Regions from separate parts of the Agromyces sp. 3263 genome, predicted to be linked through region 1. Evidence: predicted binding sites of a transcription regulator. Region 1 holds the regulator's gene; the other holds the start of a gene.

What was found. Region 1 encodes LexA, which represses DNA repair genes until DNA is damaged. Its sites were predicted from a motif close to TCGAACANNTGTTCGA; they were not measured.
Region 2: uvrA (excinuclease ABC subunit UvrA) is a predicted target of LexA. The motif match lies at 2,126-2,141, and genes of this name have one in related genera.

The regions. Positions count from the first base shown of each region.
Region 1 is NZ_JAVDUV010000001.1:34,634-39,067, reverse strand. It holds gene metE (5-methyltetrahydropteroyltriglutamate--homocysteine S-methyltransferase) at 1-1,049, shown strand, start outside; gene J2X63_RS00175 (alpha/beta fold hydrolase) at 1,200-1,967, shown strand; gene lexA (transcriptional repressor LexA) at 1,998-2,675, opposite strand; gene J2X63_RS00165 (LysM peptidoglycan-binding domain-containing protein) at 2,941-3,321, shown strand; gene J2X63_RS00160 (histidinol-phosphate transaminase) at 3,368-4,434, shown strand, end outside.
Region 2 is NZ_JAVDUV010000002.1:438,296-442,729, reverse strand. It holds gene uvrB (excinuclease ABC subunit UvrB) at 7-2,073, shown strand; gene uvrA (excinuclease ABC subunit UvrA) at 2,197-4,434, shown strand, end outside.

The DNA of each region.
Region 1 (4,434 bases):
AGCGGGTCGCCGCCCAGGAGTCGCTCGACCTCCCCGAGCTGCCCACCACGACCATCGGATCGTTCCCGCAGACGGCCGACATCCGCCGTGCGCGCGCACGTCTGCTGAAGGGCGAGTTGACGGATGCCGAGTACCGCGGGCTCATGCGCGAGGAGATCGAACGCGTCATCCGCCTGCAGGAGGAACTGGGCCTCGACGTGCTCGTGCACGGCGAGCCCGAGCGCAACGACATGGTGCAGTACTTCGCCGAGCTCCTCGACGGGTTCGCGGTCACGCAGCACGGTTGGGTGCAGTCCTATGGATCGCGCTGTACGCGCCCGTCGATCCTCTGGGGCGACGTCTCCCGTCCGGCGCCGATGACGGTGGAGTGGTCGACGTACGCCCAGTCGCTCACCGAGAAGCCGGTCAAGGGCATGCTCACCGGTCCGGTGACGATCCTCGCGTGGTCGTTCGTGCGTGACGACCAGCCGCTCGGCGACACCGCGCGCCAGGTCGCTCTGGCACTGCGCGACGAGATCGGCGACCTCGAGCAGGCGGGCATCCGGGTCATCCAGGTCGATGAGCCGGCGCTGCGCGAACTGCTCCCGCTGAAGCTCGCCGACCAGCCCGCCTACCTCGACTGGTCGGTCGGCTCGTTCCGGCTCGCGACAGGCGGCGCCGGTGCGGCGACGCAGGTGCACACGCACCTCTGCTACTCGGAGTTCGGCGTGGTCATCGACGCGATCCGCAACCTCGACGCGGACGTGACCTCGATCGAGGCCGCCCGCAGCCGCATGGAGGTCGTCGACGACCTGTCGACGAGCGGCTTCGACCACGGCATCGGCCCGGGCGTCTACGACATCCACTCGCCGCGCGTGCCGAGCGCCGCCGAGGTGCAGTCGCTCCTCGAGCGGGCGGTCGCGGAGATCCCGGCATCCAAGCTGTGGGTCAACCCCGACTGCGGTCTGAAGACCCGCGGCTACGAGGAGACCGTGGCGTCGCTGGAGCACATCATCCAGGCGACCCGCGCCGTGCGCGCCGAGCTGCCCCAGCCCGCGCTCGCGAAGTAGGACGAAACGCACGCCGGTCGGATGTCGCGAGCTCGCGGCATCCGACCGGCGTCGTCGTTCAGCGCCACGTCGCACGGCGCATCGTCGCACTCGGGGGATCCCCATGTGCTGCCCGGGCAGCCCACAGGTGCGACCCGTACGGTCGACCTCATGCGACTCGCAGTGCACGAATCCGGCGAAGGTGCCAAGACCGCCGTGCTGATCCACGGGATCATGTCCGATTCACGGGCCTGGCACCGGGTGACGGCAGAGCTCCACGCGCACGGATATCGGGTGCTCGCGGTCGACCTCGCCGGGCATGGTCGCAGTCCCCGGGCGCGTCGTTACTCGCCGGCGGCCTGGGCGCACGACGTCGCGGAGACGGTCGAGCCGATGCTCGACCGGGCGCCCGACGTGGTCATGGGCCACTCGCTCGGCGGCCTCGTCGCGAGCCTCGTCGCCGACCGCCTGGCGCCCCGCGCAGCCATCTACATCGACCCGGCGTTCTCGTTCCCCACCGGAGTCAAGGGCTGGGCGTTCAAGGCGTTCTTCGCCGTGGCCCCGCGGCCCCGGAGATCGGCACTCGTGCGCATGAACCCCCGCTGGAGCGCGGTCGACGTCGACATCGAGGTCGCGACGCTTCGCGACTGGGACAAGCGGACCATCCTCGGATTCCTCGACACGAGGTCGCTCGTGCCGCCCGCCCGACTGGTGGCGCCCAGCCTCGTCGTGCTCGCCGAGAAGAGCCTCCTGATCACCGAGCGAGTCGCCGCGCAGATGCGAAGCCGGGGCATGACCGTCGCAACCGTGAAGGGAACCGGTCACACCGTGTTCCGCGACGACCACGCAGGCTTCATGGATACCGTGTTCGGGTGGCTGCACGGGCTCGGTGCACCGGCCACCAAGGCCGCGACGCACCGAGTGCTCACGGCCGCCTGAGCGGGAGCTGCAGGGTCTGCCGAACCCTGGTCAGACTGCGCGGAGCACGGCGACGACCTTGCCGAGGACCTCGGCCTGGTCGCCGAGGATGGGCTCGAACGCGGTGTTGCGGGGGAGCAGCCACGTGTGGCCGTCGCGCTGCCGGAAGACCTTGACGGTCGCCTCGCCGTCGAGCATGGCCGCCACGATCTCGCCGTTCTCCGCGGTGCGCTGCGATCGCACCACGACCCAGTCGCCGTCGCAGATCGCCGCATCGATCATGGAGTCGCCGACGACCTTGAGGATGAAGAGGTCGCCCTTGCCGACGAGCTGACGGGGGAGGGGGAACACCTCGTCGATCTGCTGCTCGGCGGTGATCGGGATGCCGGCGGCGATGCGCCCCACCAGGGGAACCATGGCGGCGTCGCCCACCTGCACGGGCTCGCCCGCCGAGGCGTTGCGTCCGGGTGCCCCGGGCAGCTCGATGAGCACCTCGAGGGCTCGGGGACGGTTGGGGTCGCGCCGAAGATATCCGGCGAGCTCGAGCTGGTTGAGCTGATGCGTCACGCTCGACAGTGAGGAGAGTCCCACCGCGTCGCCGATCTCGCGCATGCTCGGCGGATATCCACGGCTCGACACGGAACGCTGGATGACCTCGAGGATGGCGACCTGCTTCGCGCTCAGGCTCTTGCGGCGGCGTTGGCCGCCCGCCGTGCGCGTTCCGTCGATGTCGGTGCTCAACGTCTCCGCCCCTCGTTGCGACCTCGCGGCCGGATGTCGGTGGTGTCTGATCGACTGTGTTCGAACATTCGAAACTGTATCCGGCAGATGTCGGTGCGGCAAACATTCGTTCGAGTGTGTCGCGCAATTTGGCGGCACCACGCACGACGAGTCGACGCTTGCAGCTTCGAACATTCGAAGATATATTCGGAACAGAGCTTCGCATCCGGCCCTCCCGGCCGAGGGCCGGATGCGACTCATCAGGAGGTGTGAGATGAGTGCAGTGATCGCAACGAACCGGCTCGGCACTTCCGTGCGCCCGCAGCCGATCGAGGCGCCGGCCGCCACCCGGCTTCGCCTGACCCGTCGGGGAAGGGCGGTCTTCACGGGGCTGGCGTCGCTCCCGTTGGTGGTCTGGGCGCTGGTCGCCGTCCTCGGTTCCGGTGGCGCGGCGGCCGATTCGGGTGCCGCACGGGCAGCAACGTCGTTCGAGTACGTCACGATCGGCCAGGGCGACTCGCTGTGGGCCCTTGCCGAGTCCCTCGCGCCGCAGGGGGATCCGCGCGAGCTCGTCGACGAGATCATGCGACTCAACGGCCTCGACGACGCGGTCGTCGAGCCGGGCCAGCGGCTCGCGCTTCCCGTCGTTCCATGACGTCACGGGGCCGTGGCGCCTGCCACCGCGTGGCTAGCATGGACTGGTGACGAGCCTCGACGACCTGCCCATCCGCGACGATCTCCGCGGCCGCACGCCGTACGGCGCACCGCAGAAGACGGTGCCCGTCGCCCTGAACGTCAACGAGAACACGCATCCGATCCCCGAGGATGTCGCGCACGACATCGTTGCACGCGTCGCCGCGGCGATCCTCAGCCTCAACCGGTATCCCGATCGGGAGTTCACCGCCTTGCGTCGCGCGCTGGCGGACTACCTCGGCCACGGGCTCGACGTCGACCGCATCTGGGCGGCCAACGGGTCGAACGAGGTGCTGCAGCACATCCTGCAGGCGTTCGGGGGCCCGGGCCGCTCGGTGCTCGGATTCGCACCCACGTACTCGATGTACGGCCTCCTCGCATCGGGCACCGGCACGCGATGGATCACCGCAGGGCGCGACGACGACTTCGAGCTCAGCCCAGGGACCGCCGTCGCGGCCATCCGTGAGCACGACCCCGACGTCGTGCTGCTCTGCGCGCCGAACAACCCGACCGGCACGCCGCTGTCCCTCGACACGATCACGGCGGTCGCCGATGCCGCGCGAGGCATCGTGGTGGTCGACGAGGCGTACATCGAGTTCGCCGACCCCGGCACGCCGAGCGCCCTGACCCTGCTCGAGGGGCGGCCGAGGCTGCTCGTCTCGCGCACCATGAGCAAGGCCTTCGCGTTCGCCGGCGCGCGGGTCGGCTACCTCGCCGCCGACCCTGCCGTCGTAGATGCCCTGCGCCTCGTGCGCCTCCCGTACCACCTCTCGGCGCTCACGCAGGCCGCGGCGCTCGGCGCACTCGCGCACTCCGACGAGATGCTGGCGATGGTCGACGAGATCCGAGGGCAGCGCGAGCGCATCGCACGTGAGCTGGAGCACCTCGGATTCCGCCCCTACCGCAGCGGCGCCAACTTCGTGCTGTTCGGCGGGGTCGACGACCCGCACGCGGTGTTCGAGGCGCTCCTCGACCGCGGCATCCTCATCCGCGAGATCGGCCTCCCGGGGTGCCTGCGCGTGACCGCCGGCACCGAGGCCGAGACGACGGCGTTTCTCGAGGCGATCGCGAACTT
Region 2 (4,434 bases), on a different contig from region 1:
GAAGGCATGCAGGCCACACGATCCGTCCGTCCCTTCGAGGTCGTGAGCGAATACCGGCCGAGCGGTGATCAGCCCACGGCGATCGCCGAACTCGCAGGCCGCATCAACGCCGGCGAGACCGATGTGGTGCTGCTCGGCGCGACGGGCACCGGCAAGTCGGCGACCACGGCGTGGCTCATCGAGCAGGTCCAGCGGCCGACGCTCGTGCTCGCGCACAACAAGACGCTGGCCGCCCAGCTGGCCACCGAGTTCCGAGAGCTCATGCCGAACAACGCGGTCGAGTACTTCGTGTCGTACTACGACTACTACCAGCCCGAGGCGTATGTGCCCCAGACCGACACCTTCATCGAGAAGGACTCGTCGATCAACGCCGAGGTGGAGCGACTCAGGCACTCCACCACCAACTCGCTGCTCAGCCGTCGTGACGTCGTGGTGGTGTCCACGGTGTCGTGCATCTATGGCCTGGGCACGCCCGAGGAGTACCTGAAGGCGATGATGCCGCTCCAGGTCGGCCAGCGCGTCGACCGCGACTGGCTCATCCGCAAGTTCGTGTCGATGCAGTACCAGCGCAACGACATCGACTTCTCGCGCGGCAACTTCCGCGTCCGCGGCGACACCATCGAGATCATTCCGATCTACGAGGAGCTCGCGATCCGCATCGAGATGTTCGGCGACGAGATCGAGGCGCTGTACCACCTGCATCCGCTGACCGGCCAGGTCGTGGAGAAGCTCGATGCCGTACCCGTGTTCCCCGGGTCGCACTACGTCGCGAGCACCGACGTCATGCAGCGCGCGATCGGCACGATCCGCCTCGAGCTGGAAGAGCGGCTCGCGGAGCTCGAGCGCGAAGGCAAGCTGCTCGAGGCGCAGCGGCTGCGCATGCGCACCACGTTCGACCTCGAGATGATGGAGCAGATCGGGTTCTGCTCGGGCATCGAGAACTACTCCCGCCACATCGACGGCCGAGCACCGGGCGAGGCTCCGCACTGCCTCCTCGACTACTTCGCCGACGACTTCCTCGTCGTGATCGATGAATCCCACGCCACCGTCCCGCAGATCGGCGCGATGTTCGAGGGCGACTCGTCGCGCAAGCGCACGCTGGTCGAGCACGGCTTCCGGCTCCCCAGCGCCCTCGACAACCGCCCGCTGAAGTGGGACGAGTTCAAGGCGCGGGTCGGCCAGACCGTGTACCTGTCGGCGACGCCCGGCCGTTACGAGATGGGCATCGCCGACGGCGTGGTGGAGCAGATCATCCGGCCGACCGGCCTGGTGGATCCGCAGATCGTGGTGAAGCCGTCGAAGGGGCAGATCGACGATCTCCTCGAGGAGATCCGGCTCCGCGCCGAGCGAGACGAGCGCGTGCTCGTCACGACGCTCACGAAGCGCATGGCCGAGGAGCTCACCGACTTCCTCACCGAGGCCGGCGTGCGAGTACGGTACCTGCACTCCGACGTCGACACCCTCCGTCGCGTCGAGCTCCTCACCGAGCTGCGCGCCGGCGTCTACGACGTGCTGGTGGGCATCAACCTGCTCCGCGAGGGCCTCGACCTGCCCGAGGTGTCCCTTGTCGCCATCCTCGACGCCGACAAGGAGGGGTTCCTCCGGTCGTCGACCTCGCTCATCCAGACGATCGGCCGTGCGGCGCGCAATGTCTCGGGCGAGGTGCACATGTACGCCGACGTGCTGACCGACTCGATGGCCGCGGCCATCGACGAGACCACGCGTCGCCGCGACCGACAGCTCGAGTACAACAGGGCGAACGGCATCGACCCGCAGCCGTTGCGCAAGCGCATCGCCGACATCACCGAGGTGCTGGCGCGCGAAGAGGCCGACACGGCCGCCCTGCTCGCCGGCCGCGACGCCCGGAAGAAGTCGCCGGTGCCCAACCTGCGGCGGGAGGGCATCGCCGCCGAAGGGGCCAACGATCTCGAAGAGCTCATCCGCGACCTCAACGAGCAGATGCTGGAGGCAGCCGGCGAGCTGAAGTTCGAGCTGGCAGCACGGCTTCGCGACGAGGTGTCCGAGCTGAAGCGGGAGCTGCGGCAGATGGAGAAGGCGGGCCACCTCGGCTGAACCGCGCATGGGCGAGCGGAGCCTACGTCGCTCGCCTCGGTGGAGAGCTGAATCGAACGTATGTTCGCTGAGAGCACGATCAACGCGGGACTCCGTGTCGGTGGGTCTCCCTAGACTCGTAGGGTGCCAGTTTCACGTCTCGATGCCCATTCGCAGCTGAGTGTCCGCGGTGCCCGCGTGCACAACCTGCACAACGTCGACGTCGAGATCCCGCGTGATGCGATGGTCGTCTTCACGGGTCTCTCGGGCTCCGGCAAGTCGTCCCTGGCGTTCGACACGATCTTCGCCGAGGGCCAGCGCCGCTACGTCGAGTCGCTCTCCGCGTACGCGCGGCAGTTCCTCGGCCAGGTCGACCGGCCCGACGTCGACTTCATCGAGGGCCTGAGCCCCGCCGTGTCGATCGACCAGAAGTCGACCAACCGCAACCCGCGCTCGACCGTCGGCACGATCACCGAGATCTACGACTACATGCGCCTGCTCTGGGCTCGCATCGGCGTGCCGCACTGTCCCGTCTGCGGCGAGCCCATCCAGCGGCAGACCGTGCAGCAGATCGCCGACCAGCTGATGGAGCTGCCCGAGGGCACCCGCTACCAGATCCTGAGCCCGGTGGTCTCGAAGAAGAAGGGGGAGTTCGTCGACCTCTTCCGCGAACTCGCCGCCGGCGGATACTCGCGTGCCGTGGTCGACGGCGAGGTCATCCGCCTCGATGAGCCTCCCGTGCTCAAGAAGCAGGTCAAGCACGACATCTCCGTCGTGATCGACCGGCTGGTCGCCGGTCCCGACGTCCTCGGCCGGCTCACCGACTCGCTCGAGACGGCACTGCGACTCACCGATGGCCTGGTGCAGGTGAACTACGTCGACGAGACCGGGCCCGCCGCGTGGGCGACCTTCTCCGAGAAGCTGTCGTGCCCCAACCAGCACCCCATCCAGCTCACCGAGATCGAGCCGCGAACGTTCTCGTTCAACGCGCCGTTCGGCGCGTGCCCCGAGTGCTCCGGCCTCGGCACCAGGATGTCGGTCGACGAGGAGCTGCTGCTCGGCGACCCGTCGCTGAGCATCGCCGAGGGCGTCATCCTGCCGTGGACCTCGCAGGGCAAGAGCCTCTACAACTACTACGAGAAGCTCCTCGACGGCCTGGCCCGCGATCTCGGCTTCTCGCTCCGCACCCCTTGGGAGGAGTTGGCCGACGACGCCCGCCAGGCCGTGCTGCGCGGAGACAACTTCGAAGTCAAGGTGCGTTGGCGCAACCGGTACGGCCGTGAGATGAGCTACTCGTCGGGCTTCGAGGGAGTCGTTCCCTACATCGAGCGGCAATACCTCCAGGCCGAGACCGACGTGCAGCGAGCGCGCTGGTCCGAGTACCTCCGCGAGGTGCCGTGCCCAGTCTGCGATGGCAAGCGGCTGAAGCCCGAGGTGCTGTCGGTGCTCATCCACGAGCACAGCATCGCCGACGTGGGCCTGCTCAGCCTCACCGAGGCCAGGTCGTTCATGGATCGCCTCGAGCTCACCGATCGCGAGCAGGCGATCGCCGCACAGGTCCTGCGCGAGATCAAGCTCCGGCTCGACTTCCTCATCCGGGTCGGACTCAGCTACCTCGACCTGGCCCGCGCCGCCGCGACGCTGTCGGGCGGCGAGGCCCAGCGCATCCGGCTGGCCACCCAGATCGGCTCGGGGCTCACCGGCGTGCTCTACGTGCTCGACGAGCCGAGTATCGGCCTGCACCAGCGCGACAACCGCCGACTCATCGACACCCTGGTCGCACTCCGCGACCTCGGGAACACCCTGATCGTGGTGGAGCACGACGAGGACACGATCCGCACCGCGGACTGGATCGTCGACATCGGCCCGGGCGCCGGCGTGAACGGCGGCACGGTGGTGCACTCGGGCAGCTACGCCGACCTGCTGAAGAACACGCGGTCGCTCACCGGCGACTACCTGTCCGGGCGCAAGGAGATCGCCATTCCCGCCCGTCGCCGACCGATCGACCCGGCACGCATGATCGGCGTACAGGGCGCGGAGGCCAACAACCTGCGCGGTGTCGACGTCGAGTTCCCGCTGGGCACCTTCACCGCGGTCACCGGCGTCAGCGGCTCGGGCAAGTCATCGCTCGTCAACGACATCCTCTACCGGGTGCTCGCCAACCGGCTCAACGGGGCACGCAAGGTCCCGGGCAAGCATCGGCGAGTGACGGGCATCGACCAGCTCGACAAGGTGGTGCACGTCGACCAGGCACCGATCGGGCGCACTCCGCGCTCGAACCCGGCGACCTACACCGGTGTGTTCGACCGCATCCGCACCCTGTTCTCCGAGACCACCGAGGCGAAGGCGCGCGGGTACCTGCCCGGGCGCTTCAGCTTCAAC